Regions from separate parts of the Paenibacillus sp. BIC5C1 genome, predicted to be linked through region 4. Evidence: predicted binding sites of a transcription regulator. Region 4 holds the regulator's gene; each other region holds the start of a gene.
What was found. The regulator Rex, encoded in region 4, represses fermentation and respiration genes when NADH is low (regulators of the CRP and FNR family bind a similar motif). The targets are predictions, from matches to a motif close to TTGTGAAATATTTCACAA.
Positions count from the first base shown of each region.

Region 1: a site for Rex is predicted at 3,046-3,063, ahead of pflB (formate C-acetyltransferase). Genes of this name have one in related genera too.
Region 2: a site for Rex is predicted at 5,918-5,935, ahead of RS891_RS29935 (cytochrome ubiquinol oxidase subunit I). Genes of this name have one in related genera too.
Region 3: a site for Rex is predicted at 4,498-4,515, ahead of nirB (nitrite reductase large subunit NirB). Genes of this name have one in related genera too.

Region 1 is NZ_CP135922.1:4,768,048-4,776,471, reverse strand. It holds gene adhE (bifunctional acetaldehyde-CoA/alcohol dehydrogenase) at 1-2,565, shown strand, start outside; gene pflB (formate C-acetyltransferase) at 3,145-5,403, shown strand; gene pflA (pyruvate formate-lyase-activating protein) at 5,487-6,236, shown strand; gene RS891_RS21260 (extracellular solute-binding protein) at 6,641-8,005, shown strand; gene RS891_RS21255 (carbohydrate ABC transporter permease) at 8,169-8,424, shown strand, end outside.
Region 2 is NZ_CP135922.1:6,692,718-6,701,141, reverse strand. It holds gene RS891_RS29960 (glycosyltransferase) at 1-1,235, shown strand, start outside; gene RS891_RS29955 (class I SAM-dependent methyltransferase) at 1,320-1,991, opposite strand; gene RS891_RS29950 (glycosyltransferase family 4 protein) at 1,988-3,421, opposite strand; gene RS891_RS29945 (glycosyltransferase) at 3,423-4,334, opposite strand; gene RS891_RS29940 (hypothetical protein) at 4,331-5,629, opposite strand; gene RS891_RS29935 (cytochrome ubiquinol oxidase subunit I) at 6,059-7,474, shown strand; gene cydB (cytochrome d ubiquinol oxidase subunit II) at 7,458-8,424, shown strand, end outside.
Region 3 is NZ_CP135922.1:5,178,225-5,186,648, reverse strand. It holds gene RS891_RS23275 (YfbR-like 5'-deoxynucleotidase) at 1-520, opposite strand, end outside; gene RS891_RS23270 (formate/nitrite transporter family protein) at 746-1,528, opposite strand; gene nirD (nitrite reductase small subunit NirD) at 1,583-1,909, opposite strand; gene nirB (nitrite reductase large subunit NirB) at 1,980-4,409, opposite strand; gene RS891_RS23255 (metal-dependent hydrolase) at 4,727-5,434, shown strand; gene RS891_RS23250 (hypothetical protein) at 5,658-5,975, opposite strand; gene RS891_RS23245 (M42 family metallopeptidase) at 6,181-7,254, opposite strand; gene spoVAC (stage V sporulation protein AC) at 7,869-8,372, shown strand; gene spoVAD (stage V sporulation protein AD) at 8,369-8,424, shown strand, end outside.
Region 4 is NZ_CP135922.1:4,573,579-4,582,002, reverse strand. It holds gene dinG (ATP-dependent DNA helicase DinG) at 1-2,274, shown strand, start outside; gene RS891_RS20260 (redox-sensing transcriptional repressor Rex) at 2,517-3,170, shown strand; gene RS891_RS20255 (amidohydrolase) at 3,157-4,461, shown strand; gene RS891_RS20250 (cell wall elongation regulator TseB-like domain-containing protein) at 4,503-5,033, shown strand; gene RS891_RS20245 (hypothetical protein) at 5,326-5,853, shown strand; gene RS891_RS20240 (AAA family ATPase) at 5,846-7,348, shown strand; gene RS891_RS20235 (3-hydroxyacyl-CoA dehydrogenase family protein) at 7,482-8,354, shown strand; gene RS891_RS20230 (acetate/propionate family kinase) at 8,351-8,424, shown strand, end outside.

The DNA.
Region 1 (8,424 bases), 190 kb from region 4:
CAGTATATTCAAACGTTAATTGACAAAGCGAATAAAGCACATGCAGCATTCATGTCCATGGATCAGAAACAGATTGACCGCATCGTGCAAGCGATGGCGCTGGCAGGTCTGGACAAACATATGATGCTCGCCAAAATGGCTGTGGAAGAAACAGGTCGGGGTGTGTATGAGGATAAAATCACCAAAAATATATTTGCAACAGAATATGTATATCATAGCATCAAATATGACAAAACAGTAGGTGTTATTGAAGATAATGAGTACGAGAGCTTCCAGAAAATTGCGGAGCCTGTCGGCATTATCATGGGGATTACCCCGGTAACGAATCCAACATCCACCACGATGTTCAAAGCACTGATTTCCATCAAAACGCGTAACCCGATCATCTTCGGTTTCCACCCATCTGCACAGAACTGTAGCCGGGAAGCTGCCAAAATTTTGCGAGATGCTGCAGTGAAGCATGGAGCTCCAGCGGATTGTATCCAGTGGATTGATGATCCTTCCATGGATCGTACAAACGCACTGATGAATCATAATGATGTGGCGCTCATTCTGGCAACAGGCGGATCAGGTATGGTACGGGCCGCATATAGCTGTGGTAAACCGGCACTGGGCGTAGGGCCAGGGAACGTACCTTGCTTTATTGAGAAGAGCGCAGATATCAATCAAGCGGTAACGGATCTGATTTTGTCCAAATCGTTCGATAACGGCATGATCTGTGCTTCCGAGCAAGCAGTTATCATCGAAGAACCGATCTTCGATCAGGTGAAAAAGAAAATGATCGCCAACGGCTGTTACTTTGTTAACAAGGATGAAGCAGCGAAACTGACCGCAGGTGCGATTAACGCTGAGAAATGTGCGGTCAACCCGGCAATTGTTGGTCAATCTGCAGTAAGCATTGCGCAAATGTGCGGAATCGAGGTCCCTGCTAACACCAAAATTCTCGTAGCAGAGATTGAAGGGGTAGGTACGAAATTCCCGTTGTCGGCTGAGAAACTAAGCCCGGTACTGGCTTGTTACAAAGTGAAAACGGCAGCTGAAGGGATTGAGCGTGCAGCAGAAGTGGTTGCTTTTGGCGGCATGGGTCACTCCTCCGTTATTCATTCGACGAATGAAGAAGTTATTGGCAAGTTCGCAGATCGCCTGCAAACCGGACGGATTATCGTGAATTCGCCATCCACACACGGTGCTATCGGTGACATCTACAACACCAACATGCCGTCTCTGACACTTGGCTGCGGATCGTATGGACGGAACTCGACTTCTTCCAACGTAACCGCTGTGAACTTAATCAACGTGAAAAGGGTGGCTCGCCGTACCGTGAATATGCAGTGGTTCAAAGTGCCGAACAAAGTCTACTTCGAAAAAGGTGCAACACAGTATCTTGCCAAAATGCCGGACATCACACGCGTAGCCATTATTACGGATGCGATGATGGTCAAACTCGGTTATGTGGAAAAAGTAGAGCACTATCTGCGTCAACGTCAAATGCCGGTAGCCATTGAAGTGTTCTCTGATGTCGAACCTGATCCATCCACAACAACGGTAGACCGCGGTACGGAAATGATGCGCCGCTTCCAGCCAGACTGTATTATCGCACTCGGTGGGGGTTCACCGATGGATGCTGCCAAAGCGATGTGGCTGTTCTATGAATATCCTGACACGGATTTCAATGACTTGAAACAAAAATTCATGGATATCCGCAAACGGATCTACAAATATCCACGTCTCGGCGTGAAAGCGAAATTCGTAGCGATCCCGACAACTTCGGGCACAGGTTCGGAAGTAACATCGTTCGCAGTTATTACAGATAAAAATCAAGGTAATACAAAATATCCACTGGCAGACTACGAGTTGACACCAGACGTGGCGATCGTCGACCCTGAGTTTGTATACACGCTGCCTAAAACAGCTGTCGCAGACACAGGTATGGACGTACTGACGCATGCGATCGAAGCGTATGTATCCGTTATGGCGAATGATTACACGGATGGACTGGCGATCAAAGCAATCCAGCTGGTATTCCAATATCTTGAGCAATCGGCACTGCAAGGTGACAAACTGGCTCGTGAGAAAATGCATAATGCTTCGACGATTGCCGGTATGGCTTTTGCCAACGCGTTCTTGGGCATTAACCACAGCTTGGCACACAAATGGGGCGGTCAGTACCACACCGCACACGGACGTACCAATGCGATCCTGATGCCGCACGTCATTCGCTACAATGCGAAAAAACCGACCAAGTTTGCATCTTTCCCGAAATATTCGCACTTTGTGGCAGATGAGCGTTATGCCGAAATTGCCCGCATTCTGGGATTGCCTGCACGTACGACAGAAGAAGGGGTTACCAGCCTCATCAATGCCATTCGCAAACTGAACAAAACATTGGGTATAGAAGAGTCGTTCCAGGAAATTGGATTCGATGCCAAAGACTTTGAGGCACATGTCGATTATCTGGCAGACCGTGCATTCGAGGACCAATGTACAACAGCCAATCCAAAACTGCCGCTGGTGACTGAACTGGCTGATGTATACCGCAACGCTTTCTACGGCAAGTTTGAATAACAACTAAAGCAGCAGCATGATTCAGGCAGCTATAGTCAGGGTTCCCCGTAAGGGGAGCCCCGATTGCCGTCTTTCCTGTAAAAAAAGGTATAACGGAATCCTTGCAGTTGCCTTTTTTAAAAGAGGTTACACGTAATCCGTGATGTTACTTTTTGAACCAGGTATTCACACGATAACGGAGGGGGCAGAAAAAACTGAAGAAGCGAAGCGCTCGCCTTTATCCCAGAATTTTACCCTTTGAAAAATATAATTGAAAAAATCCGGGGGTAACAGCGATCGGAAGTTGTTCTGCCCGCGTAGTGACTAAGTGTGAATTTTACAGGGTTCAATTTGAACACAGCATAGGTGAAGTGAGGATGGTCACAAACTTTGTGATAAAAATCACAGATGATGAAAGAACGAAGACGTATACTGAAAATGTAAGAAAAACATTCATCCGCGGTTCCGGTTCCCAAGTAGAGAGAACATGTTCCGGCTTACATGTGAAATTTATCACATTAATCGCGGCTCTGGGCACAGATGAGACGAGTGATGCATCCTGTCATGTGTCCGGAAATCCAAATTTGTGGAGGGATTACTATGTCGGTGATCGAAAAAGATGTCAAACAACAAACAGGCTGGAGAAACTTTACCAAAGGAACATGGACGAAATCCGTAGATGTGAATGATTTTCTGGCACGTAACTTATCACCTTACTATGGCGACGAAGCATTTCTTGCAGGTGCAACTCAGAATACGAAAGAGTTATGGGATATCGTCTCCGATCTGACCAAAAAAGAACGCGATAACGGCGGGGTACTTGATGTTGACGTAAACACGCCAGCAACGATTGTTTCTCACCAACCCGGCTATCTGGATAAATCCAAAGAACAGATTGTTGGTGTTCAAACGGATGCTCCGTTCAAACGTTCCATTCAGCCATTCGGTGGAATTCGCATGATGATTGATGCTTGTGAAGCTTATGGTTTTGAAATGCCTCAAGGCGTCATTGATATATTTACGAACATCCGTAAAACACATAACCAGGGTGTATTTGATGCTTACACATCTGAAATGCGTGCAGCACGTAAAGCAGGGATTATTACCGGTCTGCCGGATGCTTACGGCCGTGGCCGGATCATCGGTGACTATCGCCGGGTTGCTCTGTATGGTGTGGACTTCCTGATTCGAAATAAAAAAGGAGAACTAAATGCACTTGAAGTCGATGTGATTGATGAAGATGTCATTCGCCTCCGTGAAGAACTGTCCGAGCAGATTCGTGCATTGCAAGAATTGAAACAACTGGGTGAAATGCACGGTTTCGATATTTCCTTGCCAGCTACAACTGCAAAAGAAGCGTTCCAATGGCTCTACTTCGGTTATCTGGCAGCAATCAAAGAGCAAAATGGTGCGGCGATGTCACTTGGACGTGTATCTTCTTTCCTTGATATTTATATCGAACGTGATCTGCAAGAAGGCTTGTTAACTGAAGAACAGGCTCAAGAACTGGTTGACCATTTTGTTATGAAACTGCGGATTGTCAAATTCCTGCGTACGCCGGATTATAATGAATTGTTCAGTGGAGACCCAACATGGGTAACTGAATCCATCGGTGGCATGTCCGTAAATGGAGAAACCCGTGTTACGAAAAACAGCTTCCGTTTCCTGCACACCCTGAACAATCTTGGTCCAGCACCTGAGCCGAACCTTACTGTACTTTGGTCTACCAAGCTTCCGGAAGCTTTCAAACAATACTGTACAAAAGTATCCATCGAAACGAGCTCCATCCAGTATGAAAATGATGATCTTATGCGTCCGATCTACGGAGACGATTATGGTATTGCTTGCTGCGTATCTGCGATGAAGATCGGGAAACAAATGCAGTTCTTCGGCGCTCGTGCCAATCTGGCAAAAGCATTGCTGTATGCAATCAACGGCGGTCGTGATGAGAAATCGGGAGCGCAAGTTGGACCTGAATATCCGGCGATCACAAGCGAAGTGCTGGAGTACAATGAAGTGATGAAACGTTTTAAACCGATGATGGAATGGCTCGCTAAACTGTATATGAACTCACTCAACGTCATTCACTACATGCATGACAAATACAGCTATGAGCGTATTGAAATGGCCCTGCATGACCGTGACATTGTACGTACGATGGCTTGTGGTATTGCTGGTCTCTCGGTTGCAGCAGACTCTCTGAGTGCCATCAAGTATGCGAAAGTCAAACCGATCCGCAACGAACAAGGCATCGCAATTGATTTTGAAATTGAAGGTGACTTCCCTTGTTACGGTAACAATGAAGACAGTGTCGATAGCATCGCCGTTGAACTGGTGGAAAGCTTCATGGGAATGATTCGCAAACACAAAGCGTATCGTAATGCGATCCCAACTCAGTCTGTATTGACGATCACATCGAACGTAGTGTACGGCAAGAAAACAGGTACAACGCCGGATGGTCGTAAAGCAGGCGAACCGTTTGCACCAGGGGCGAACCCAATGCATGGTCGGGACAAAAAAGGTGCACTGGCATCCCTTGGCTCAGTAGCCAAATTGCCGTACGAACACAGCCTTGACGGGATCTCTAACACATTCTCTATCGTGCCTAAAGCACTCGGGAAAGAGTCAGACACACGTAAATCCAATCTGGTTGCAATGATGGACGGTTATTTTGGTCAAGGGGCACACCATCTGAACGTGAACGTATTTGATCGTCAGCAGTTGATTGACGCGATGGACCACCCGGAAAACTATCCGCAGCTGACAGTACGGGTATCCGGTTACGCGGTTAATTTCATCAAACTGACACGTGAGCAACAACTCGATGTCATTAACCGGACCTTCCACGGTTCGATGTAACTCGGACTTAACTCAACGGTTCAAAGGAGTAGAAACTCCATATTAAACGCACAGCGGATGCGATACAGAAAGGAAGAGGCAGCATGGTTAATGGACATATTCACTCACTCGAAACTTTCGGGACGGTAGACGGCCCAGGCATCCGCTTCGTGCTTTTTATGCAGGGATGTCTGCTCAAATGCCAGTATTGTCACAATCCGGATACATGGGCACTGGATGGTGGCAGAGAAATGAGCGTGGAGGAGGTATTGGCTGAAATCGAGCCATACCTGTCCTACTATCGCAGCTCCGGCGGAGGACTTACGGTATCCGGCGGGGAGCCAACATTACAGGCTCATTTTGTAGCCGAAGTTTTCAAAGAAGCGAAACGCCGCTGGGGACTGCATACTACGCTGGACAGCAACGGTTTCAATGAACCGGATCGGATTCATGATTTGTTGGATAACACGGACCTGGTTTTGTTGGATCTGAAGCACATCAATGATGAGAAACATATCAAGCTGACAGGCAAATCCAACGAGAGAACATTGCGCACCGCACAATGGTTATCGGACAATGGACGAAAAATGTGGATTCGCCACGTGTATGTGCCAGGGATCCACAATGAGGAAGAAGACTTGCTCAATCTGGGGCGGTTTATTGGAACGCTAAATGGAGTCAAGAAGTTCGAAATCCTGCCTTATCATCAGATGGGAATCTACAAATGGCAGGCGCTGGGGAAAGCCTATCCGCTTGATGGTGTTCCTTCTCCGAGTGATGAGGAAGTGGAACGAGCGTATCGTTTGATTGAACAAGGTCGTGCGGAGACGGCGGGCATGACTTGCTCCAAATAAGTAGCAACAGTTATAAATAAATTGAACTATCTATTTACACGAGAACGTAGAGGACAGAAATAAGCTGGAGAAGCGGAGCGTTCGCCTTTATTCCCAGATTTTCACCTTTGTAAAAGTGAATCAAAAAAATCGGGGGATAACAGCGATCGGAAGGTTGTTCTGTCATCGGAGTGGCAAGTGTAAATATTCTTTAGTTCAACTTATTTCCAACCAAGCAGTCTTTGCGAACATGTTTCGCAGGGGCTGTTTTTTTGTGCTGTTATCTATTGTAAATACAAGATTATTTGTCCAGTGAAGGATTTTATCCCTCCATTGATGAATTGTCATCCTTACGATGTAAGCTACAACTTTTTATAATCAGAGTGTAAAGCCAAATGCTCAATATCTTGAGGGGGGTCATACGAATGAAAAAAGGAATGACATTACTGCTTTCATTATTGCTAATCACATCATGGACATTGGCAGGTTGTTCGAGCTCAACTAACGAACCACAACAGGGAGCAGGCAATACGCCTGCGGAGCCAAGCAAGGAACCGGTTGAGATGCTTCTCCGTCACACTCAGGTGGGTGCCGACAAACAAAAAAGGCTGGCCATTCTGCAGGACGTTGTGGCCAAAGTGGAGAGTGAAGTACCTAACCTGACCTTTACACTGGACGGAGTTGAATCCGATGTAAACCGTAAGGAGAAGCTTCGTGGTGAGATGGCAGCAGGCAATCCGCCGGATATCTTCGAATTGTTCGGCAGTCCGGACTCCAAAGTATATGCCAAAGAGGGCATGTTGTTGGATCTCACGCCAATCTTGCAAGAGCTGGGCATTCAGGACCAATTTTCATCGCTTGAACCATTCACCTATGAAGGTAAAGTCTACGGACTGCCTATTGGCGGATCGGGAGAAGGTTTCTTCTACAATAAAGAGTACTTTACGCAAAAAGGTTGGAAAGCGCCTTCAACAATGGCTGAGCTGGATAATATGCTCGCTGAGATCAAGGCTGATGGCAAAGTGCCACTTGCTTCTGCTTCCAAAGCAGGCTGGGTTCCACTCATGTTAACGAACCATCTGTGGTCCCGTTACGCTGGACCTGATATTACGGCGAAGTTTGCTACAGGCGAAGCCAAGTGGACTGATCCAGGCGTTGTCGCAGGATTCGCGAAGCATAAGGAATGGGTGGATAAAGGTTACTTCAAAAAAGGTGAGCTTGGCTTTGAATATGCAGAATATACAACTCAATTTACGAGTGGTGAAGCGATTCTGATGTACGACGGAACATGGAAATCGTCTGTATTCAAGGAAGGACAGAGCGGTGAGTCACTCATTGGCAAGGTTGGTTTCTTCAATATGCCTCCAGTAGAGAACGGTGCAGGAGATCAAACAGCCCTGATGCGTGACGTCAATAACGGATACGGCTTCTCCGCAGCGGTTGCGGATGATCCTCAGAAGCTTGCGGCTGTTAAAGCCTTTATCAAAAACTTCTACAACGAAGATATGCAAGTTCGTGGACTCGTAGAAGACGGTGTGTTACCAGCGATGAAATTGGATGAAAAAGTGCTGACAGACAGCATCACTGACGATTTGATGAAAGAAATTGTAGCTGTTCTGAATGCATCGCAGACTTCATTCCCGGCTTTCGATGCACTCGTTCAAGCCGATGTAACGACAGAGATCAGTAACTTGCAAATTCAGAAGCTGGTTGGTGGACAAACGACACCAGAGAAAATGGCTGAAGAATTGCAGAAGGTTCAGGAAGAGGCTAATGCTTCAGTAGAATAAACGATCTTTAAGCGAAGAAGAGTACCTGCTAACACCATGCTGGTTTACCCCGGTTGGAACACTGCCGGGGTAAAACCCTTGGTCCTATCTAGAGAATTACACTGCTGAGGAATCTGCTCTATATATGAGCATAAGAAGTTGAAGTCACTGAAGGAGGTAGATCATGAATACTTCACTCCGCAGCCCGCTGATCTATGCGTTGTTTGTGTTGCCGGCACTGATCCTGTTTATCATGTTTTTCCTGTATCCTATCGGCAGTTCGCTCTATTACAGTCTGACCAGTTGGAACGGTGTATCCGCAGAGCCTCGTTTTGTGGGACTGTCCAACTATGCAAAAGCTTTGACAGATGAACGTTTTTGGATTTCTACGCGCAATAACGGTTTCTTTATCGCATTTTCGGTTTTGATCCAGGTGCCTC
Region 2 (8,424 bases), 2.1 Mb from region 4:
AGAGAGCACTTGCTATCGTTGAGGAATGGAGGCCGTTGTATGCTGACTTCCCCGATCTGCTGGAGCTTGGTGCTGTGTTGGAGCTCGATCAGGGACAGGATGCTGCGGCGCTCGACTGGCTCAAGCAGGCCAAAGCGGCAGCATCCACAGCCAGTCGATATACGTCCGTTTCCGGTGCCGGAACGTATCGCAGCCTGACTCTGGAAGGCATGGCCCATGAACGGCTAGGCTACTGGCAGGAGGCAGCTAAGGCTTATACATCTGCGCTCGTCGTACAGCCCGGCAGCTTGCAAGCATGGCAGCGGCTATTGCTGCTGGCCGCAGCTAGCGGGCGGCCGAACGTCATCGCAAGCGCAGCCCAGCGGGTAAGCCTGCCGCCTGCGGCCTGGCAGGCGCTGATCCCGGCCGCGCTGGATGCGCATCGGCCGGAATGGCTGCTGCGCCACGAGGCATCGCTGGCCGCCGTGCTGCGGGCGCAGCCCCTCGCCGCCGGGCTGGCGCTGGCCCAGCTCGGCGAGGAGGCCGCTGCCCGGGCGGCCTTGCAGCCCTGGGCGACGCATGCGCAGCACGGGCCGGAGGCGGCGCTGGCGCTGTGGGCGCTCGGCCACAAGCAGCCCGGCGAGCACCGCACCCGGGCTGCGGCTGGCTTAGCGCGAGGCGCCGCAGCGTCGTCGCCAGCGCGGCGTAATGCCCGCCAGCAGGCGGCCGCGCCAGACGCAGCCCGCGCAGCGGAAGCGCTGCTGCGCGGCGGCGCCCCGGCCAGCTGCGCCCTGCCAGCGCCGCAGGCCGTGCACGCCGCGGCGCTGGCGCTTGCGCGCGTAGGCGCCTGGGCCGCATGGCTGCGCCTGCTGCAGGCCCTGCCGCCCGGCCAGGCGCCGGCGCTGCTCGCGGCGCTTCCGCCTGCGGCCCGCTGCGGGCTGCTGCGCGCGCCCGCGAGCGTGCGTGAAGGGCTGCTTGCGCTGTTCGGCACGCCGCATGGCGCGCAGCAGCCCTTCACGCACGAAGTGCCCGCCATGGTACTGGCGGGCACGCTCGCTTTGCTCGCAGGGCGGCAGCGCACTGCGCGTGATTGGGCCGAATGGGCCCAAGTCACTGCACGGCAACCCGCCGCCTCCGGCAGCCCGGCGACCACCATCCCGCCGGGCCTGCACACCCTGCTGCGCCTGACATCACCCGGCGCAGCATCCACTGAAGCATACGCTAACCAGTGCAGCATGCTGCTGGTTCATCTTTAACGCTTAGGCAATCCAAGGGTTTTAAGGATATAGAGTTAATCTCAATCTATGCCCCTCATCAGTGATCCCATTTATTCATCCCAATTACTCTTTACGAATAACAGCACGGAAACAACGGATTGCCGGGCCATACATGTCAGACCAGATGGCATCATCCGGTTCTTTCACGCTCAGCTTGCCTTCGATCGTAAGTCCAGTGACAGCCATAATGGTCTCCAGCAGATCAGGGCGCATCTCGGGTACATCAAACGTGGCTATCAACCGTCCGTCTGGCTTCAGCACCCTGGCGAATTCGCGAAAGGCGCGCAGCATCGTGCCTGTATCCAGATGCTCCAACACAGAGATGCAGAATACGCTGTCAAACATCTCCGATTCATACGGAAGCTGAGCCAGATTGGCCTGCGCGAGATGCAGTCGGTCCAGGCTCGATTCCGGCAGGTCTCGTGCGGCCTGCTCACCAAAATCAGAAGCGATATCCAGCCGGATCGCTTCTCTGGACAAAATACGCTCATCCCAATCACAGGCATGAACTTCCCGGCAGTGCTCTGCCAGCCAGAATTTGAATGGATGGGATATACCACAGGCAGCGTCGAGTACGACGTCTTCCTGACGTGCAAACTGGCGTGCCCATTCGTACTCGTACGGACGGCTCCACCACGCAGGATGCAGTGGAAAAACCAATGTATCCGTTTTGGGGTCACCCTCCCGAATGTATCTTGATTCCGTGAAATCTGTTGCATTTGGCGTATCCATCATCCCCGAATTCCCTCCTTTAATCCTGCTTCTGCCAAAAAAGATTCCAATACTGTACTCCATCTCCGCCGCCAGTGGGATATGTCGTAGGATAGCGCCGTCTCGCGGGCATAGATTCCCAACCGCTCCCGCTCGGCTCTATCCTGAACGAGACGCACCAGCGCGGCGGTCAGCGCTTCTTCCCCTGGAGGTACCAGCAGTCCGTTGAAGCCATCCTGAATCAGATCATTCAGTCCGCCAACATTGGAAGCAACAACCGGAAGCCCACAGCTCATCGCCTCCAGACAAGCGTAGGATGTTCCTTCCGAGAAGACAGTCGGGATCACGGCGATATCTGCCTGATGGTAGGCCTCGCGGATATCCCGAAAATCATACGTGCGCTGTATAATTCGATCCGCATGGGGGTGCGTGCGATGCCAGTATCGGAAGGATCGACCCACCGTGCTGCCTTCAACCAGCTCCCCGGCGAATTCGACTTCCAGATCAGGAAAGGCACCAAGCAGTCGGTCAGCTGCCAGCATCATCGGAATAATGCCCCGCTCCATGCTGATGCGGCGCGGATATAAAATGCGCAGTGGACGCGATGGGTTCACATGAATTGCAGCCGGTGTGTCGTCGCCCTGATCCTTCAAAGGTTCACCCATCAGCTCATTTGGCTGCCGACCAATGTGGCCCTGTCGGATATTCCCCGAGTCCAGTTCCTCAGCGATTACTGTCACCTCGGATCTGTCCGCCCGTACCATGCCGTCTCCATCGTTTCTTCCCCTCGCGGATGACGCAGCATTCAACCCCGAGACGGTAGCTTCAGCATGATCTTCAAGGCCTGCAAGATCCTTCTTCCATGCAGCCAGCCATTCTTCTTCCTGTTCATGCTCGAACGTACGCCTTGGCGGAGCAGGTGTGAAGTAGGAGGTATCCACTGCATTGGGAATGAGCACGACCTGACTGGCATCCGCAAACGTACAAGCAGCACGGCAAAAGGTCTGAAAATGTGAATCCACCGACACGATGCGTACAAGTCCATCCAGTGCCAGCTGAATATGCTCAGCGACTTGCTGCTTGGTCTCCAGCGGTAGCGCGGGACGATCCCAGTTAATCCCGTGGCAGATGCCGAGGCTGCCCGGCTTGTAGGCAATGGGCTGCCACAGACAGCTTGCATAGATCACAGGCCCTCGCGCTGCGGCAGCCATTCGGGCAAAAGCTTCGGGCACATCATTCATATCGTAGGCATACCCATATACATCGATCTGTTCCGTGCGGGTCTGAAAAGCTTCAAAATAGGACAACTGATGAACCTCGGGGATATGTCCCAATCCGCGGATTACACTGCACAAATCAAGGACGTAACGCTCCAGGCCGCCCCCGAACACCCGGCTGAATTCCCGGTTATATCCATCGGTGAAGCTGTGTGTCAATATGCTGACAACGCCCATCTCACTGCTCCTCCTTCCACGGAATCAGTCGGGGATCCGGATCAAGAATCGATTCATAGTGTTCCAGGCTGCCCCACTCGCCGTGTGGATCAATTCGTTTATAACGCAAATATTTCCGAACCCGATCCTCCAGACTTCCTGCCCAGCCAAGATGCTGGACTTTCAATTCCGTGCTGATTCCGGGCAGTACGGTACAGGGCAAGGGAAGACGAGGCACATGATGATTTTGCTGCGGATAAAAGTAAGGATAACCCGGCATATAACGGACCAGGGAAGCGGTATGACGTCGGTGAAGCCCCCAAAGCTCATCTTCCCGATAGTGAGTTCGTCCGCCCCACATATCATAGAAGCGGAAAGCGATCCAGTCCGCATGATCCTGGTTAATCAGAGCGCGTATCGCTTTCTTCGCTTCCATGCTGTATAGCTCATCGGCATCAACCGAGAGCAGCCAATCGGGTGAGGTACCTACTGCTGCTTGCCATAGCGCATTGCGTAATCGCCATTCCTCCGCAAATAACGGCTTCTCCAGCACTTCCAGACGAACGACCTTTGGATAGGCTCTGCATATATCGGGTGTACCATCTGTGCTGGCATCGTCCACAATGACAATCTCATCTACGAATTCACTCAGGTCGCCCAGCACTTCCTCCAGGTATCGCCCGCGCTCGTTACGTACCTGAAGCATAGCGGTCAGTTTATTGCCCTGACTTTTACGAACACGACGAACGGTAAATGGCTCTCTATATAGGCCTGTTTCCTGGTGTTTACCGGCATCCTGATCCCCTTGGTCACCTGGTTCAGCGTGCGGTAATTCCAACGTTTCAGTTGGAGTATGAGATGTCTCGGATCGTATTTTCCTATGCACCATCGGTCCATTCACATGTTGTATACGCTTCTTCGGGTCCAGCATCATGGCACCTCCCCCAGCAATTGCTGGACGGCTTGATCCAACAGTTCCATCTCGACGATTCGCGCAAGAGCATCTTCATCCTCCAGTGCCGTCTCCAGAAATTGTCTCACCGCCCCGTGACGTTCCCCGCGCAGAGCCAGAGCTAGACCCGACAGCTGCCGATAATCCTGTCGGCTGGGGCTATCTTGGATATCCACTGCGTGCACCAAATCTAATGCATCTTCCACATGTCCAGTCTCCTGATAGATACGAAATTTCCAATGCCGTGCCGTTTCGCCTCCGAGTTCATCCAAAATGTGCAATGCATTTCCATAATCATCATTCAGACGCAGCAGTTCTGCCCGGACAAGTTGTTCCTCCCCGGCTTCAAGCCAGCGGCAGAGCTGTTCATAATGGTGACGTTCCTGCTCGCTGCCTGCGCTGATTCCATACACCTGCAACGCACTATCGATTTCCCCGGCCCTCGCATGAATCGCGGAGAGGAATCGATAGTGGGAGCTTACACAATCATTGCGCCCGTTTAATACCGCGTGGGAGAATGCTTCCTTGAGTGAAGCGGCCGCTCTGGAATCCTCTAGCACATATTCATAGGCTGCCAGCAAAAAGGAAATCGTCTCATGCGCTCCTGCTTTGGAACGAAGCTGACGATAGAAGTCGGCACGCACACTGCATTGCAGCCGGGTGACCGTATCCGGAACACCTGAGAGGGTCTGCCGAAGCGCATGCAGAAATAGCAGTTCATAGTCCCGGAGAGGAACTTCGAGGTCATCCTTTTGCATGACACCAGCAGGGGAGGTATCCTCTCCATTCAGCCAGATGGCACGTACACCCTGGAATACCAGCTTCATATAACGTGTTTCTGAAGTCGTACCCACCAGATCGGCGATACCGACCAGTCTTGAAATGCAGCTCTCCCACAAGGGGGACTCGGCTTCTTCACCGACCGGCTCAGGAAGAAGTACAATACAGAGCTCCGGATGGAGCGAGGCTGTGGCAGTCAGCCAGTAGGGATGCGCAACCACAGCAACCGTACGTGGCTCCTGTAACAGTTTCTCAGCTTCGTGAAGCGTGATAACGGAGATATTCGCAGGCATTTCCTCGGATCGCTCCAGACTGCTGACATAGTAGACAGGCCCTTCGGCAACCATTAGCGCAGCGATGTCTGGATAGGGAAAGGTAGACCATCCTCCTTTCCGGGGGAAAAGTATATAACGAAAGGCAGGCAGAGCCGTACTAGACTCTTCTGCATCTGCCCTTTGATGAGGCTCCGGGTCCAGAATCGGAGACATCTCTTCCATCGACAAATCACCTCACTTGATTTGCATTTTTGTCCGTTCATGGATTGAAGCAGCACCACCTGATAAAAATCGGATTGGTGCGGCTTTGAATGATATCAATGATTCCAATGATTCAATATGTAAAGCCCTTTTTGCCCAGCGTATTTTATGCCTGACACTAACATATGGGCGTTCCGTCCCAAACATGAGCATCTTCCGTGAATAGACGAAGCTGGCAAGCCCAAAGATTAGGTTTAATTTTTTCTATTGTGTGACCATCGTCACTTTTTTTTGCTGTCATGGCAGGGTTTGTGATAATTGTCACATGTATAAAATAGTCTATCTGGCACAATACGTTCATCAATACGTGTTTGGCTGACAGAAACGGAAGAAGGGGCTTCAATGCCAAATACGAAAACTGTGATATGAACAGAAAGAAGGGGTAACGGTATGGATCCGATCATGTTATCGCGTATCCAATATGCGCTCACAACGATTTTCCATTTCTTTTTTGTGCCGCTGTCCATCGGTCTTGTGCTGCTGGTAGCGATTATGGAGACGTTGTACGTAGTGAAGGGTAAGGAAGTTTACAAAACGATGGCCAAATTCTGGGGAAAACTGTTCCTGATTAACTTCGCCGTCGGTGTAGTCACAGGCATTCTGCAAGAATTCCAGTTCGGCATGAACTGGTCGGAGTACTCCCGTTTTGTCGGGGATGTATTTGGTGCGCCATTGGCTGTGGAAGCCTTATTGGCGTTTTTTATGGAGTCTACCTTTATTGGACTCTGGATTTTCGGATGGGATCGTTTGTCCAAAAAGGTGCACTTGGCGTGTATCTGGCTGGTATTTGTCGGCACATTCCTGTCCGCGCTCTGGATTCTGGCAGCCAATTCATTCATGCAGCATCCGGTTGGCTTCGAGATTAATAATGGCCGCGCAGAGATGAATGATTTCTTTGCACTGATTACGAATGGTCAACTACTGGTGGAGTTCCCGCACACGATCTTCGGTGCCCTGATGACAGGTGCATTCGTCGTAACCGGGATTAGTGCCTACAAGTTGATGAAGAAGCAGGATGTGGAGATTTTCCGCAAGTCGTTCAACATTGCCATCATTATTGGTCTGGTTTCCTCGCTGGGTGTTGCCTTCTCGGGTCACTTCCAGGCGCAATATCTGGTGGAGACGCAGCCAATGAAAATGGCAGCAAGTGAAGGAACATGGACGACGACGGAAGACCCTGCCCCATGGACGGTGGTAGCCTTTATCGATCCGGACAAACAGGAGAATTCCGGCGAGATCAAAATCCCTGGATTGCTCAGTTATCTGTCCTACAGCAAGTTCTCCGGCAGTGTCAAAGGTATGAAGGAGCTGCAAGCGGAGTATGAGCAAACGTATGGACCAGGGGACTATATTCCACCGGTACGGACAACGTTCTGGAGCTTCCGCATTATGATTGCTGCGGGTGGATTGATGATTTTGCTGGCTCTGTACGGTACATTCCTGGCGATGCGCCGCAAGCTGGAGGGAGCAGGCAAGTGGTTTATGCGTCTGATGGTGTTCGCCATCTCCCTGCCGTTTATCGCCAATACGTCGGGCTGGATTATGACTGAGGTGGGAAGGCAGCCGTGGACGGTATTCGGCTACATGACGACCGCAGCCGGGGTATCCCCGAACGTAAGCGCAGGACAGATTTTATTCTCCACCATTGCTTTTACAGCAGCGTATACGGTTCTCGGCATTGTGATGGTCTATCTGTTCGTTCGTGAAATCAAGGCAGGACCATATGCAGTCGAGAAGCCGGAGGAGCATGATGAATCGGCCGATCCGTTCGGCGTGGATGGGGGTTATTCTGTTGTCACTAAGTGAGTTGTGGTTTTTGCTGATTGCTGTCTTGTTTGTAGGTTTTTTCTTTCTGGAAGGTTTTGATTTTGGTGTGGGCATGTCCACTGCAATGATTGGCAAAACGGATCGTGAACGTCGTACCCTGATCAACTCGATCGGTCCGTTCTGGGATGGCAATGAAGTCTGGCTGATTACGGCGGGGGGTGCAATGTTTGCAGCCTTCCCGCACTGGTATGCTACGCTGTTTAGCGGTTTTTATCTGCCGCTGGTCGTGGTACTGCTGGCCTTGATCGGGCGCGGAGTTGCCTTTGAATTCCGCAGCAAAATGAGACATGAACGCTGGCGCAAAACATGGGACATCATCATCGTAGTCTCCAGTGCGTTACTGCCATTCCTGTTCGGGGTTGTCTTCGCTACGTTGATGAAAGGCCTGCCTATTGATGCACAGATGCAGCTTCGTCCAGGCTTCCTGGACATCGTTAATCCGTATACGGTGGTCGGTGGGTTGAGCGTGACATTGTTGTGTCTGGTGCATGGTTTACTGTTTGCTTCACTGCGGACCGTCGGAGATCTTAGAGAACGTGCCCTGAATATGGCTAAAAGGCTGATGCTGCCGCTGGCCGCAATTCTCGCGGTCTACGCCGTGATGACATACTTCATGACCGATGTATTTGCCGTACGCGGCTGGGCACTCTGGATTATGGTAATCCTGGGCGCTGCTTCATTGGGCTTGGCGGCTTACTTCGTACGTCAGAAACGTGAAGCCTGGGCCTTCGGTATGACGGGCGCCGTCATTGCTATCGCGTTTGCCTCCGTGTTTATCGGTCTGTTTCCTAGGGTCATGGTGAGTTCTATGGGTTCGGCGTTTGATCTGACAGTCTATAATGCTTCATCCGGTGCATATTCGCTGAAAGTGATGACGATTGTGGCTTGTACGCTACTTCCGTTTGTACTCGGCTATCAGATCTGGAGTT
Region 3 (8,424 bases), 600 kb from region 4:
GGTCAATATTTTTGATTTTGATCAGGGCATATCGGTACATCACGATAAATTCCTTTTCTGTATTGCCACGCTGCAGTTCAGCAAACGCTTCGTACACCTGATCCATTTTGTCGGCCACTTCCAGAATAAGTCCTTCGACAGAGTTATCTTTGCCTTCACGCAGCTGTCTGCGGAAAATCGGCTGGAATTCTTCAGGAATATTTTCGTTAATAAAATGCTCAACCATGCCTTCTTCTACCTGTTGCAGCATCGAACGAAGCTCCAGTGAATAATGTTTGACCGGCGTTTTGATATCACCGATGAAGATTTCACCATAATCATGACTGCTGGTAATTTCGTAAAGCTTCTTCCAATCGATGGCGACCCCATGCTGTTCCTCAATATCGGCGAGTGTTTTGGCATACTGCACGACTTTCCAGGAGTGGGCGGATACGCTGTGTTCCTCGAACTTGAATTTTCCCGGGGTACGAATAATGCGCTCGAGATCGTTGAGTGATCTAAAGTACGTGTGAATTCCCATGTGTGCAATCATCCTTTTTAGTTATAAGTATGCACTAATTATAACTTGATTATGTCAACTACAGATTAACCCTGATACAGTCGAAGGTAAAGTAGAAGTCGAATCGCTGGACAGCCAAAAGCCATCTTATTCTCTGAAAGTAGAATCAGAGAATAAGATGGCTTTTGCATTTATCTACATCCGTTCATTTAAGATATTGCGGATGGGAAAAGGATGGGGAATAAGCTAGCCTTTTTTCCTCACGGGCGAAACAAACCAGTACGCCATACCTACAAACAGCGCACCGCCGATAATATTACCGAGCGTGACCGGAATCATGTTATGCATCCAGCCTGCCAGAGTAATTGTTTCCGGGTGGTTTGGCAACAACCAGGACAAGGAGAGCAAAGTCATATTGGCGACGCTGTGTTCATATCCACTCGCAATAAAGGCGTACAGACACCACCAGATGAGGACGAGTTTGGCAATATCTTCTTTTGAACGGGCCGCCATCCAGATCGCCAGACAGACCAGCCAGTTACAGAGAATGCCACGGAAGAAAAGTTCACTAACGGGAGCAGCCATCTTTTTGGCAGAAACGACAAAAAGCAGATGTTCCGGAGTCGCAGTCTTGAAGAGACCGCTCCCCACAATAAGCAGACTGAGCAGAACGGCACCGATCAGATTGCCAAGGAAGACGAGTCCCCAGTTTTTGAGAGTATCCCGAATAGTAGTCCGACCAGCCAGCGTGCTCATTGTAAAGAACATATTGTTACCAGTAAACAGCTCCGAACCAGCAAAGATGACGAGTGTGAGGGCGAGTCCAAAAGACATGCCCATCAGCATCATTTGCAGTGGGGACTGAGCAGCTAGCAGTGGGGCGCCGATACTGAATATCAGAATGATGCCAAGGCCTACATATGCGCCAGCCATCAAAGCGGCAACCATGTAACGAGGCAGGCTTGCGTTCATTTGATCTCGTTTTTTAACCGCTGCTTCAATAATTCCTTCAACATTTGATGTATACATGACGATTTCCCCCATTATCGTGCATCTGTCGTTGACAGTGAACTTTTTATCTAACTATAAAGCGATCCAGACCTGCCCGTTCTCGATCTTCACAGAATACATCTGGACTTGTCCCTGATCGGGTGCCTGCACAAGACCTGTGTTCAGGTCGATTTTCCAATCATACAGTGGATCATACAGATAATACCCGGAGACAATCCCTTCCGCCAGCGGTCCACCCTTGGGATGAGGATTTCTATTTTCTGCAGCAAAGATGGTGCCATCTGAGGTGCGAAATACAGCTAGTTCATGGTCTTTGATCTCAACCACTCTACCTATCTGGGGCAGAAATTCTTCGATCTCTCCGGCAGGATAGTAGATGGCAGATTGCTGTGTTGTCATATGAACATCTCCTTCATTATCAGGTTCACGTTACAGGGTCAATATATATCATAATGGCAGAGACAGAGGACTACGGTCGAGCAGAAACTTCTATGCCCTGGAAAAGTTTGTTCTGGCCTTCCTCGTTACGCAGTGCTTTTTTCCAAGGATCTTCCACTTGCTCAAGAGCGAATTCAATTCGTTCCATAAGCGCCTTACGCTCTTTTACGTCTTCGACAACAACGGCCCGAATCTGCTCCAACCCAACACGTTCCACCCATTCGGAAGTCCGCTCCAGGTAGTTGGCTGTCTCCCGATAATGCTGCATGATCGCTCCACAAAGCTCAACTAGTTCTTCATCGGTCTTCACCTTGCACAGAGAGTCAGCCAGTCTGGCCTTGATGCCGCCATTGCCTCCAATAAATATTTCCCAGCCGCCGTCATTGCCCACGATTCCGATATCTTTTGTACACGACTCTGCACAGTTACGAGGGCAACCGTTTACGGCATATTTGAACTTGGCAGGTAGATCGAGACGTTCGAACTTGCGTTCTAGCAGAGCACCCATCGCCATGGAATCCTGCGTGCCGAAGCGGCAAAATTGTGAGCCGACACATGTTTTGACTGTACGCAGCGATTTGGCGTATGCATAGCCTGAAGGCATATCCAATTCAGCCCAGACTTTGGGCAGATCTTCTTTTTTGACTCCAATCAGGTCCAGCCGCTGACCTCCAGTCACTTTGACGGCTTTTACATCGTATTTGACCGAAATGTCGGCAATGCGTTTCAAGTCTTCCGGCGTTGTGACGCCGCCATACATGCGCGGTACCACCGTATACGTGCCGTCTTTTTGAATATTGGCATTCATACGTTCGTTGACAAAACGGGATTCCTTTTCATCCACATGAGTATCTGGTGCAATCATACCAAGGTAATAGTTAATGGCCGGGCGGCATTTGGAACACCCTTCGGGTTGATTCCAACCCAGAACATGCATGACCTCTTTGGTCGTTTGCAATCCTTTTTGTCTAATCTCCGCTACGATCTCATCCCGGCTGAGGGAGGTGCAAGCGCAGATTCCCTGTTTGGCACCCGCTGTAAAGTTGTCTCCAAGCACATATTGCAGAATCTGTTCAACAACCGGTTTACAGCCGCCGCAGGAGCGGGTTGCACCCGTACAGGCTTTGATTTCGTCTACGCTGGTCAATCCCTCATTCGTAATGGCATCGACAATGGTTCCTTTGGTTACTCCGTTACATCCACAGACAATTTCGTCTTCTGCCATGGTTTCCACGGATGTGGCTTTTTTGTGCCCACCGCAACCTGTACCCATCAGTGAAGCATACAGTTCATCTGTCATCTCAGCCTGTTGTTTAATCAATTTCTGTAATTCGGCAGAATCCGTAATATCACCAAAGAGTACAGCGCCAACCATGATATTATCCCGAAGCAGAATTTTTTTGTAGGTGCGTTTCCAGTCGTCTTTATGTGAAATGATCGTATGTTCGGGACTGTCGATAAATTCACCGGTGGAAAAGACGTCTACGCCCGAAATTTTCAATTTCGTGGATACCACAGAACCTTCATAGGGAGCTGTATCAACACCGCATATATGTTTGGCCAGAATCATGCCCTGTTCAAACAGTGGGGCAACGAGGCCGTAGCATACACCGCGATGTTCGGTACATTCTCCGACGGAATACACGTTATTTAGTGACGTCTGCATATAGTCATCCACTACAATGCCTCGGTTAACTTCCAGGCCACTTTCCCGGGCTACACCCGTATTGGGTTTGATGCCTACTGCCATGACAACAAAATCAGTGTTCAGCACGGAATCGTCTGCAAAACGAATACCTTCTACCCGTTCTCCACCGAGAAGCTCTGCGGTTTGTGCGCCCATCTTGAACCGGATGCCCTGTCGCTCAAGTTCGGTTTTTAACATCGCAGATGCCTGAGGGTCAAGCTGGCGTTCCATCAGATCCTGCATCAGATGCACGACTGTAACTTCCATGCCGAGCTGGACCAAGCCTTTGGCAGCTTCGAGGCCGAGAAGACCTCCTCCAATGACAGCCGCTTTTTTATATTGTTTCGCTGCTTCCAGCATGACGTTACAATCCGCTATATCCCTGAAGCCAACGACCCCTTGTTTGTCATGACCCGGTACAGGAAGAATGAAAGAGCTGGAGCCGGTTGCGATGATGACTTTATCGTAAGGGAAACGTAAGCCTTCCGCAGTTACTACTTCACGTGTTTCTGACTCAATGCGTGTTATGGTTGTACCCGTATGGAGGGTGATACCGTAATCTTCATACCAATGCAGATCATTAAGCACAATATCATCAATTGTTTTGCTGCCTTCCAGCACATAGGACAGCATTATCCGATTGTAATTGGGATAGGGCTCTGTGCCAAAGACGGTAATGTCGAACCGGGAACTCAATTTCAAAATTTGTTCAACTGTACTTATGCCTGCCATACCATTACCGATGATAACCAGTTTTTCTTTATTTCCGTTCATGTGTATATGCCTCCTTTAGTGAACACTGTACATTACAATCATTTTTAGTGGTTTATATTTGAATCATAACGTTCAATTGTGACATTAAATGTGATTAAATTCACTAAATACTATAGAGACATGACAAGTTCAAAGTGTGATGCCTGTCACGGAAGCTTTTTTAATTATTTTATGAATATCAATTCATATAAGTAGGGATATAGGTTATAGTTAAATGAATTGAGAAATGCGAACTATTGTTCTTATATTGTTTTCGTTGTAATATCTGGAGTGGGCCGTATATGTTCCCTATTTCTTCGAAAGGAAGTTTTTGCACCATGATGGGAAGATCCCACCTGATTATCGGGACAACTGTATCCCTCTCTGTTTTGCAATTGGCCGGCATGCCCGTGACTGCACCAGCGGTTACCGTGGCCCTGATCGGTTCGCTGCTGCCAGACATTGATGAGCCCAATTCGCTACTGGTATCCAAGGCATTGCCGAACAGTCTTATTCGGCTGTTACAGACAATCCTGCTGCCTGTCGCCGTATTTGTGTACTTCTATGTTCAGGCGAAACCCTGGAATCTGCTGCTTGCCATTCTGATTGCGATGGTATCTTTCCTGCCGTCCCGTTCCCTGCGCAAAGTGTTGATGTTTGCGATCGGATTGGGACTTGTATTTTATGGACATGCATTCGCACCGTGGAATCTAATTGCTGGCAGTCTGTTAATGCTGTGTACCACGTTAACCCACAGGGGGTTAACCCACACATTATATGGGACCGCGGTATGGGCTGGGTTGCTCTACAGTACAACTCATCTGCAAGGTCCAGAGATCTGGGTAGCCGGAGGTACAGCGTATGTCATGCATCTACTGGCTGATTCGTTGACGAATCGCGGCATTCGTCCATTGCCGCCACTCAAGTGGCGTATAAGGGTCAATCTTATGAGTACGGGCACGAAGCATGGAGCTGTTGTGGAAAATGTGTGTATTGTACTGGCTCTCATTTTGGCCTGGATTGCGTTCTCCCCTTTATTTCTGTAAAATCTCAAAAATACCAGTCCTGCAAGAGGACTGGTATTTCTTTTGTTCATATCCATGGCTGTAATCAATATGGAGAGGGTCATGTGGTTGTGGGTGTACTTGACAAACCTTCAATATCTGTTGAACCAAATACAAATAACATTACAAGGATAACTACAATTATCAGTTCGGCGAAGCCGATTCCGTCAAAGTCAGACATCATCCCAACCTCATTTCATGCTATCTAGGAATTTATCCTTTGTTGAAAAGCCCGTACTACATCATCCAGTGTCATGTCGCCCATTTCGTCAAGAAATTGGACTAGCTTATCGGCGTTCGACGGCGAAATATTTTTAAGTGTTTTGTACTGACCAACTAATTCAACAACGAGTGTGGCTTCTCGAAACAACGTTACGGCATCAACTCTTAATTTTCCACTTACGAGCAAGGCTGCAACGATAATCTCCAGATTTTTTCCTTTTAGGTTACCGTTGAGAAGGGTATTTGCAGCATCTGTTTTTTTGGAACCCTTATTCGATTTTCCATTCCTTCTCATTGCCATAATAGGTCCCCCGCTGCTTGATCTTTATTTCTTCTACCGTTGTTGTATATTATGTATCTTTTCTATAAATGTTCTAGCTATTAAACTAGTTGCATCAAAAAAAGAGAGACCCTGATGAAGTCAGGATCTCTCTTGAATTTATTAATTTAAATGAAGTTAAGCAATGAAGCAAATGTAGTCTCAAGATTCTGCCATGAATCCACAATTATGCGTTTCCGATAATCGTGTTCAGTGTTGTCTGATCCAGACCCTTCACCAACTTCACGAGCAACTCTTTTGCTGCATCATAGTCATCCGTATGAATAATGGAAGAAGAAGTATGAATGTAGCGAGCACAGATGCCAATTACCGTGGATGGTACACCGATACCGCTCAAATGAACCGCTCCGGCATCTGTTCCACCAGGGGAGATGAAATATTGCATTTTGATCTGGTTGGATGATGCTGTGTCCTGAACATATTCAACAATGCCGCGATGGGTGAACATGCCTGGGTCGAAGATTCGCAGCAAAGCGCCTTGTCCAATATGTCCAAATGATTGTTTATCCCCGGTCATATCATTCGCAGCACTGCAGTCCAATGCAAAGAAAATATCTGGTTCAATCAGATTGGCAGCTGTACGTGCGCCGCGAAGTCCCAATTCCTCTTGAACTGTTGCACCGCAATAGAGGGTGTTTGGCAATTTTTCCTTATGCAATGCTTCAACCAGCTCAAGTGCAAGTCCTACACCGTAACGGTTATCCCATGCCTTAGCCATGATTTTCTTCGGATTGGCCATCGGTGTGAATTCACAGATCGGTACGATCTGCATACCCGGGTGGATTCCCCAAGACTCTGCTTCTGCACGGTTATCTGCACCAATATCCAAGTACATATGGTTAAGATCAACCGGTTTATTGCGCTGGGATTCATCGAGAAGATGAGTAGGTGTTGAACCGACAACCCCTGTAATTCTGCGATCCGGAGTGATGAGTTCCAGACGTTGTGATAGTACAGCCTGACTCCACCATCCACCAAGTGGGCGGAATTTGATCATGCCTGTTTCCGTAATGCCTGTGGTCATGAAGCCAACTTCGTCGAAGTGACCTGCAACCATGACTTTGGGTCCAGACGCTTCTCCTCGCAATACACCAAAAAGGCTACCCAGGCGATCCTGGACAAATTCATCCGTATAAGGAGACATTTGTTCTTTCATCCATCCGCGAAGCTCGCGTTCAAACCCTGAAACGGAAGGGAATTCCGTTAACGTTCGAAACATTTCCAACGTTTTTTGATTCATGTGTCGACAACTCCTCTGCTTGTATGTAGATCAGGTCTCAGCAGAACGGCTGCCGGACTGTTGTCCTTCGAAAAAGAAGAACGTTTATTTAACCACTGGTCACACTACAGTATGAACCTTGCGCAAGTAATTGTCCATGGTTATGTCACGTATCTCAGGCATAAATGCTTGCTCGTTTGATGATTCATCGGGACATTAAATCCGCACCAAACACAGTCGACAAGCAGCAACATTGAATATGCATAGAGTGAGAAATCATTTTGCTTAACCTTTTTCGATGAGGTTATTTAATAGGCTACTAATTTCACTTGCCTGACAACAGGAAGGAGCTGGGACAATAGATGAAGCTACCCGATGAAGGCAATGAAACCATGCTTTTTATCGTCCTCTTTATTTTGCTCGTGATCGTTCTGCTTTATTTATAACTTTCTCAAGACTCTGATCCGGCGCTGAGCGACTCATCTGATTCGGCTGCTTCATTGTGCTGGAAACAAATGCTGCCATTTGCCGGATACATAACTTTCCCAACCTTAACAAACAATGAATACAGGATTACACACAGTATGTGCAGTCACAACTGTTGACTGATTTTCATTTCAAGGAGGTTCTGTATCTTGCCAGCTCAAAATAAGGGTAGCGGAAAAAAATCATCATCATCCCTGTCCATCAGTGAACAGGAATATAAAAAAGTCGCCAAAAAACATGAGCCTGCTCGTCCTATCTGGGCGAACTGTATTAAGGCATTCTTCGTCGGCGGATTCATCTGCGTCATTGGACAGGCTATCCAGGAAGCTTTTATGGCCGGGTTTGACATGACTTCCAAGGAAGCAGCCAGTCCAACCGTTGCGGTCATGATTCTTATTTCAGTTATCCTGACTTGCCTCGGTGTCTACGATAAAATGGCGCAATGGGCTGGTGCCGGAACGGCTGTCCCTGTTACCGGATTTGCCAACTCCATGTGCTCGGCAGCACTGGAGCATCGCGCCGAGGGACTCGTGCTGGGTGTTGGTGCGAACATGTTCAAATTGGCTGGTTCGGTCATCGTGTTTGGTGTAGTTGCTGCCTTCATCGTGGGGATCATATACGCCATTCTTGGCTTCGGAGGTGGACATCTATGAAGCTCCTGGGACAACAAACCTGGCAATTTGAGAACCGTCCACGCATTATTGG
Region 4 (8,424 bases):
GCGGAGAAGGAAGCAGAGCCGATTCAGGATCTCGAGGGTCATACGTATTACCGTCAGCTCGCCTTGAACGTTAGTGATTGGACCGATATTGGCTCACCACGTGATGAGCGGCAGGGTAATCCACTGGAGGGTGTCAGTTTTGAACAGTATATGGACCAGGTTAGAGATAACTTGAAGCAGACGCTGGACCATTATGAGGAGCGTGAAGCGCAAACTCAGATGTTCAGCAGTGTCCGACAAGCGTTGGATGAAGAGAAACATCTCTTGATTGAAGCCGGGACCGGTACAGGCAAATCATTGGGTTATTTGCTGCCTGCCATCTATGAAAGTGTGAAACAGGAACAGAAAGTTATGGTCAGCACACATACCATTAACTTGCAGGAGCAATTGAGAGAGCGTGATATTCCCTTGCTGACGCAAGTGGTTCCGTTCCCGTTCAAGGCAGCAGTGTTTAAAGGACGTGGACACTATCTGTGTCTGCGCAAATTTGAGCATAAGATCAACAAACGTGAATTCGCTACACCGAAAGAGGATTATTTTACAGCGGCTCAGATGATTGTCTGGCTTACCCAGACGGAGACTGGTGACGACGAGGAGCTTAATCTAAGCGGACGCGGAGGAGACTTCTGGGAGACGGTACAGAGTGAGTCAGAATCCTGTCTTGGACGTACCTGTCCCTGGTTCCGCAAATGTTTCTATCACCGGGCGAAACATGAAGCCGGGCTATCCGATATCGTCATTACGAATCATTCAAAATTGTTTACGGATGTCAAAGCAGCACATCAGTTGCTGCCAGCCTACGAAAGTCTCGTCATCGATGAAGCACATCATCTGGAGGATGTAGCAGGTAAACACCTTGGTCTTCATATGAAATATTTCACGTTGGTTCATACATTGACCCGACTGTTCAAAGATAGCCGTAATGGCCAACTGCCTATGCTTCGTTCTCAATTATCGGGACATGAAAATTCGGTACAGTGGGGCTCCATGATCGATCAGATGTTCCCGCTTGCGGTCGAAGTCAAGGAGATATGGGATCGACTCAGCGATACACTGTTTGGCCTGTTGCCCGAACGCAGCGATGCTTCTCCAGGCGAGACAGGACAATTTTCTCTCCGACTGAAGCCTTCGCAAAAACCAGCCAAATGGCAGGAATTGCAGGATGTTGAAAATCAGATCTATGTCACCCTTGGCGACTTGATTCGTAAAGGAGACAAGCTGCTGCTTGAAGTGAAAGAAGATCAGGACGATTATCAGTCGGATAGTCTGATTACGGATATATCAGGTCTGCTCAAGGACTTGGCAACAATTAAGGATAATTTGCGTTTCTTCATGCGGATGGATGATGCGAACACCGTGTACTGGATGGAGGCTAGCGGCCAGTTCCGCAGTAAATCACTGCAACTCTATGCTGTTCCTGTCGATGTCAGTGCACAGTTGAAGGATATGTTCTTTGATAAAAAGAAAAGCGTTGTGCTTACATCGGCTACGCTCTCCGTTGACAAGTCATTTCAATTCATGATCGAACAGCTGGGCTTGCAGGAAGCTGCCGAGAATAACCGTCTGCTAACGTCGATGCTGCCGTCACCGTTCAATTATCGCGAACAGGCCCTACTCGTCATTCCGCGTGATTTCCCAAGTGTGAAGGGCAGCGTAGGTGATGCCCACTTTGTGGATATGCTCGTGCATTCGCTTGCGGAAACGGCGATCGCGACCCGTGGACGCATGATGGTGTTGTTCACCTCCTATCGCATGCTGCGCCAGGTGTATGACCCGCTTAAGGAGGCCTTGTCAGGCAACGATATCTCTTTGCTGGGGCAGGGGGTCGACAGCGGCAGCCGTTCCAAGCTTACACGCCGCTTCCAGGATGCAAAAGCAACGGTGCTTCTTGGCACAAGCAGCTTCTGGGAAGGGGTGGACATTCCCGGAGAGGCTCTGACCTGTCTTGCGATTGTCAGATTGCCTTTCCAGCCACCGAACCATCCTTTAGTCGAAGCGAAGAGTGAGCTTTTGCAACAACAGAAGAAAAACCCGTTCATGAAGCTGTCCGTGCCACAAGCCGTTATTCGTTTCAAGCAGGGATTTGGCAGGCTGGTTCGCACAGGCAAAGACAGAGGCATTGTAATTGTGTACGATACACGCGTCATTGAAGCGTATTATGGCAAGTACTTTTTATATTCACTGCCTGGTCCCAAAATGGAACACATGCTCACCGAGCAGATGGTTCCACGCATTTCGGAGTGGCTCGAGAGACCAACCGATGAACAACAATAATAGATACGCTCTGTAGCTTCCATTATTGCAAGACGCCAGTGATTGGCGGTAAAATTGAGATATAGTATTCATTCGTTTCATGGGTAAACGAGTAAAGGGATTCCAAGCGAAAGCAATTGAAGCAATAATCGATTTTATAACAAGGAGCATCCTGTTGAATTCAGTAGTCATTTTACATCGTTGCCGACAGGGTGCTCATCTTTTCATCTATCTATCGTGGCCTTGGTAAGGGGGAGCAATGAATGAAATCAGATAAAATTTCGGAAGCCGTGGTGCGTAGATTGCCTGTTTACTTGCGTTATTTGAATGAACTGCATCAGCGCGAAGTCAATACGGTTTCTTCACAAGAACTTGGACTGAGGCTGGATCTGAATCCTGCCCAGATTCGTAAAGACTTGGCTTACTTCGGTGACTTTGGTCGTAAAGGGATCGGGTATGACGTTTCATATCTCATCGAGAAAATCCGCCATATTTTAAAAATAGACCAGCAGATCAATGTGGCTCTTGTCGGAGCAGGTAATTTGGGACATGCTTTGTCCAATTACAATGCCTACCTCAAAGACAACATGAAGATCGTCGCTGTATTTGATGCCTACGGTCCGAAGATTGGGAGCCAAATCAACAGTCTGACGGTGCAGCCGATGAATGAATTAACGGATTCGGTCAAAAAAGATAACATTCGTATAGGTATTATCACGGTTCCGGATACGGAAGCCCAAAATGTTGCAGATCAGCTGATTGAGTCAGGAATTGAAGCGATCCTGAATTTTGCGCCTACGATCCTGAAGACCCCGCCGCATATCCGCATTCATCATGCCGATTTTACGACGGATCTGCTTAGCCTGGCTTATTACTTGGAGAATGGAAAGGACGACGAGGAAGATGACGACAAATAGATGGGTCATTCACAACGGCAAATTTGCCGTGAGTGAGGGTACGAATTGGAACGTGGTTCAAGGTTTTATGGTTGTTGAGAATGACAAGATTGTGCATATTGGTGAGACATTGCCGGAAGGAGACGAAAGCCTGACAAAGGTGGACGGAAAAGGACTGTTCTTCTTGCCGGGTCTGATCAATACGCATGGTCACGCGGCCATGTCGCTTCTGAGAGGCCATGGAGACGATCTGGCGTTACAAGTATGGTTGCAGGAGAAAATGTGGCCAATGGAGGCCAAAATGACGTCTGAAGACGTATATTGGGGCACATCACTTTCCGTACTTGAAATGTTGAAGGGCGGAACAACAGCTTTCCTAGATATGTATGATCATATGGATCAGGTTGCGAAAGTGGTGGAACAATCCGGCGTTCGGGCTGCTCTGGCACGTGGGGTAATCGGACTTTGCTCAGAAGAAGAACAGTTGCGCAAGCTCGAAGAGTCTGCAGCATTTGCTCGTCAATGGAATGGACAAGCAGACGGAAAAATTACAACCGTAATTTCTCCGCACGCCCCTTACACTTGCCCTCCGGATTACATAGAGAAGCTGGTACAGGTTGCTCATGACCTGAATCTGCCTTTGCATACGCATATGTCTGAAACACTTCGCGAAGTGGAGCAGAATGTGGCTGATTACGGTCTGCGCCCGGTTGCACATCTGGAGAAGCTAGGATTTTTCTCCCGTCCATCTCTGGTTGCGCATGCGGTACATCTGAATGATGAGGAGATTGAGATTCTGGCGAAGCATGATGTAGCGGTTTCCCACAATCCAGGCAGCAACCTGAAATTGGCTTCAGGTGTTGCACGAGTACCTGATCTGCTGAAAGCAGGCGTGACCGTGTCCCTCGGAACAGACGGACCAGCGAGTAACAATAACCTGGATATGTTTGAAGAGATGAGACTGGCTGCATTGATTCACAAAGGGGTGTCCGGTGATCCTACTGCAGTGCCGGCAGGGGAAGCGCTTCTGCTTGGAACTTCATATGGTGCCAAATCCATATTCCTGAACGATACAGGCGCTCTGCAAGTTGGCATGAAAGCTGATTTTATTGCGTTGAACATCGAACAAGCCCATTTCTATCCGCATACGGATCTGATTTCCCATACAGTTTACTCCGCATCGGCCAAAGATGTGGAGCATGTATGGGTGGATGGTAAACAAGTGGTTAAACATGGCGAATGTCTTACAATGGATGAAGAGCGCATTCTGCGTGAGTCTCAACTGGCATTTGACAGTCTGCTGGCCCGTTAATTACAAGGACAGCAGCGTCATAGGGAAAGGAAGTTCGGCTTTTGAAGAAAAAAAAGAAGTGGATATGGATTTCGCTGCTGCTCCTGGTTCTGATTTTGTTTGGACTTCAGCGTTATTATGTCTATGTGACTCAGGATCAGCGCAAGGAAGAAGCGTTGGCTATACAGGCGGCTCAGGAACAGCTGGGCATTACGTCCCACGAAGAGTTGCGTAAGTATGTCTGGGGGCAAAAAGACGGCGGAGACAACATATACTGGACCCTGGTCGGCAAAGATAAGGATAACCAGGATGTCATGGTATGGATCAAGTTTGATGAGAATAATAAACCTGTGACGGGAACCAATGCGGTGCACGGTGAACTGTTAAAGAACGGCATGAATGAAGCTCAGATTCGAAATCGGTTCAGCTCTGAAGTTCCGGGTGGAGAGATCAAGCGCATTATGCCAGGTGTTGTGAATGGGATCTATGTATGGCAAGTGTATTATAACGATGATACTCACAACTATTATCGATTTTACCGCTTCAGCAACGGGGAACAGGTGGACCTGGTCTATACAATACCGAACAGCTAGAATTAGCAGACGTGTTATCGTCTGAAAAGAATACATTAAAGAACCGGCAGACGGAAACCCGACTGAACCGGTTCTTTGACGTATTTTCTTGATCATTTTGGATTTGAATAGTTAAAATTCATATTTTCGCCTTAGATATTGTATATACGATGTGATATACTCAAATATGTATTCAAGGATACATCATACACAAATAAATCCTGTTAGGCACATCACAGGACGTTACGTACACATATTTATATTCTTGCCTACAAGTTATAGGATGGGCCAAAATTTAGGAGGGGTAACTCACTTGAAGATAAAAGTATTGCCTATTGCTCTGACTGCCGTCATTTCAGCCGTTGTGTTGTTTGGAGGTTGGTTTGTGTATCGTCATGTGGCTGTGCAAAGCCCAATTGAAAAGATGGTTACCCAGTACGATGGAGTCAATGATGTTCAATTAACTATTAACCGCAATGATGTACAGTTGAAACTCGATCTGCAGCCGGATGTTGATCTGGGCAGGTTGGTACAATATATTCACAAAGAAGGACAGACCTTGATTGGCACTCGTTCGTTGAAGCTGGATGTCGTGGATCATTCCAACGAAGCGCTGGAGAGCTGGTGGGGAAGCGCGATGTTTACTGTAGCTCAAGCGATGGAGAACAAGCAATACACCGAGATTACACCGACCTTGTCTAAAATGGCTACAAATGGGATCAAGGTAAATACAGCCATGGATGACAATAATGTATATGTCAGTCTCAGAGATGGAGATGCCAGCAAGTTTATCATTCTGCCGCGTGTGCCCGGTCAGATAGGAGTGTGGCCTAATGCCTAAATGGACGAAAGAAATTGCCATTGGATTTGTACCCGTATTAATAATCTTTCTCGCTTTTATCGGTGTAAACATGATTCCTATTCTGATTGCTGCAATGCTTGTGGGTGCTCTGCTGCTTATGATGCAAATGCGTGGCGGAATTACGGTGGGAGCAGGTCAGGAACGTAAACGCAAGAAAAAAGGACCTTCCAAGCTGACTTTTGAAGAAATCGGTGGTCAGGAGAGTGCCAAGCAGGAACTGAGAGAAGCGCTTGATTTTCTCATTCGACATGAAGAAATTCAGAAGTTTGGTATTCGTCCTTTGAAAGGTATTCTGCTTACTGGTCCTCCAGGAACAGGTAAAACCTTGATGGCCAAAGCTGCTGCTCATTATACCGACTCTGTTTTTGTAGCTGCTTCAGGCAGTGAGTTTGTTGAGATGTATGTTGGTGTAGGTGCAGGCAGAATACGGGATTTATTCCGTGATGCAAGAACACGTGCTGCTAAAGAAAATAAGGAAAATGCCATTATATTTATCGATGAAATTGATGTGATCGGTGGAAAACGGGAAGGCGGACAACAGCGTGAATATGATCAGACGCTGAATCAGCTGTTGACGGAGATGGATGGCATATACTCTTCTGACACACCGCGCATCCTCGTGATCGCCGCTACGAACCGTAAAGAAATGCTGGACAGCGCGTTGACACGTCCAGGACGCTTTGACCGTCATATTCAGGTAGACTTGCCGGATAAGAAAGGCAGAAAACACATATTGGAGCTGCATGCGGTCAATAAACCTCTTTTGGAAGGGGTCAGCCTTGAGAAGACAGCAGAGGAATCCTATGGTTTTTCTGGAGCACAACTGGAAAGCGTGATGAACGAAGCCGCAATTTACGCGATGAGGGATGGGCTGCCCAACATTGAACAGCGTCATCTGTCCCTTGCGATTGATAAAGTAATGATGGGTGAGAAGACAGACCGCGAATCCAGCGTAGAAGAGAAGAAAAGAGTGGCTATTCATGAATTGGGACATGCCATCATGGCTGAACTAGTTCGTCCTGGCAGTGTGAGTCAGGTTGCACTGAGCCCGCGTGGACAGGCCCTGGGATATGTACGTCATAACCCGCAACAAGAGCAATTTCTATACACGAAGCGTTTCCTTGAAGAGCAAATCATGATTGCCCTCGGAGGTGCAGCAGCGGAGGAAATGTATTACGGTGGTCGCAGTACAGGATCACGCAATGACTTTGAACAAGCAACGAATGTGGTACAGACGATGATGGCTTCCGGGCTCACAACGTTGGGTATTGTTAACATGGATATGGTAACTACGGAAGAATTAATGCGGGAGAACAAATTGATCCTGCAAGACCTGATGGAACAGACCAAGCGATTGCTTGAAGAACAGCGGACAATTTTCGACAATTCCCTCGACACGCTGCTCAGGGAAGAAGTATTGTCTGGCGATCAATTTCGTTGTCAATTTCGTGACAGCGCCCTTCTACCGGCATAATTTATTTATGTCGGTTATTTTTTTTTACATTTCAGTCGTGCTAAGATATTATTATATGTTGGGTCGAAATTTGTAATTTTCGGCGAACAGGGTACAATAGAGAAATAGAGAACCGAAAGGATGGAGCAGAACCATGTTTTTCAAAAAGATAGGAGTTGTCGGCGGCGGCACGATGGGGCAAGGTATTTCCCAGATGCTTGCAGCCAAAGGACTTGATGTGCTTCTGGTAGAACACACAACGGAGAAGCTGGATCATGCATATAACATGATTGAAACCAACCTCGATAAACAACTGGAGAAATGGGCTATTACGAAGGCTGAGAAGAAATTGATTCTCTCCCGTATTACCAAAGTTGCTCATCTGGCTGAACTCGGAACTTGCGATATGGTCATTGAGACTATTTCTGAAGATCTGGAAGCGAAAAAAGCGGTATTCAGTCAACTTGACCAGGTTTGCCCAAGCAACGTAATTCTTGCAAGTAATACATCCACGCTGAGTTTGACTGAGCTTGCAAGCTCAACCAAATACCCAGAGCGTGTTATTGGTATGCACTTTATTCACCCGGTTTCCCGGGTTGATCTTGTAGAGATTATTCGTGGTCTGAAAACATCTGATTCCACTTTTGCAGAAACTAGACGTTTTGTAGAAGAAGTAGCGGACAAAAAAGGCGTTATGATCTATGAATCACCTGGATTTGTTACGTCTAGACTGATTTGTCTTTTGATCAACGAAGCATTGCATGTACTGCAGGAAGGTGTCGCATCCGCTGAAGATATTGATGACGCTATGCGTATCGGATACAATTTCCAGCACGGACCGCTTGAGATGGCAGACCGTTTCGGATTGGATTCAGTAGAAGCTGCACTCGAAAGAATGTTCCGTGAATTCGGTGAATTGAAATATCGTCCTTCCACAGTCCTGAAGAAAATGGTACGTGCAGGACACCTGGGTGTCAAAACAGGCGAAGGATTCTTCAAGTACGACAAGGATGGTGACCGGCTGTGAAAGTACTCGTAATTAATGCGGGGAGTTCCTCGCTCAAATATCAATTGTATAACATGACGGATGAATCGGT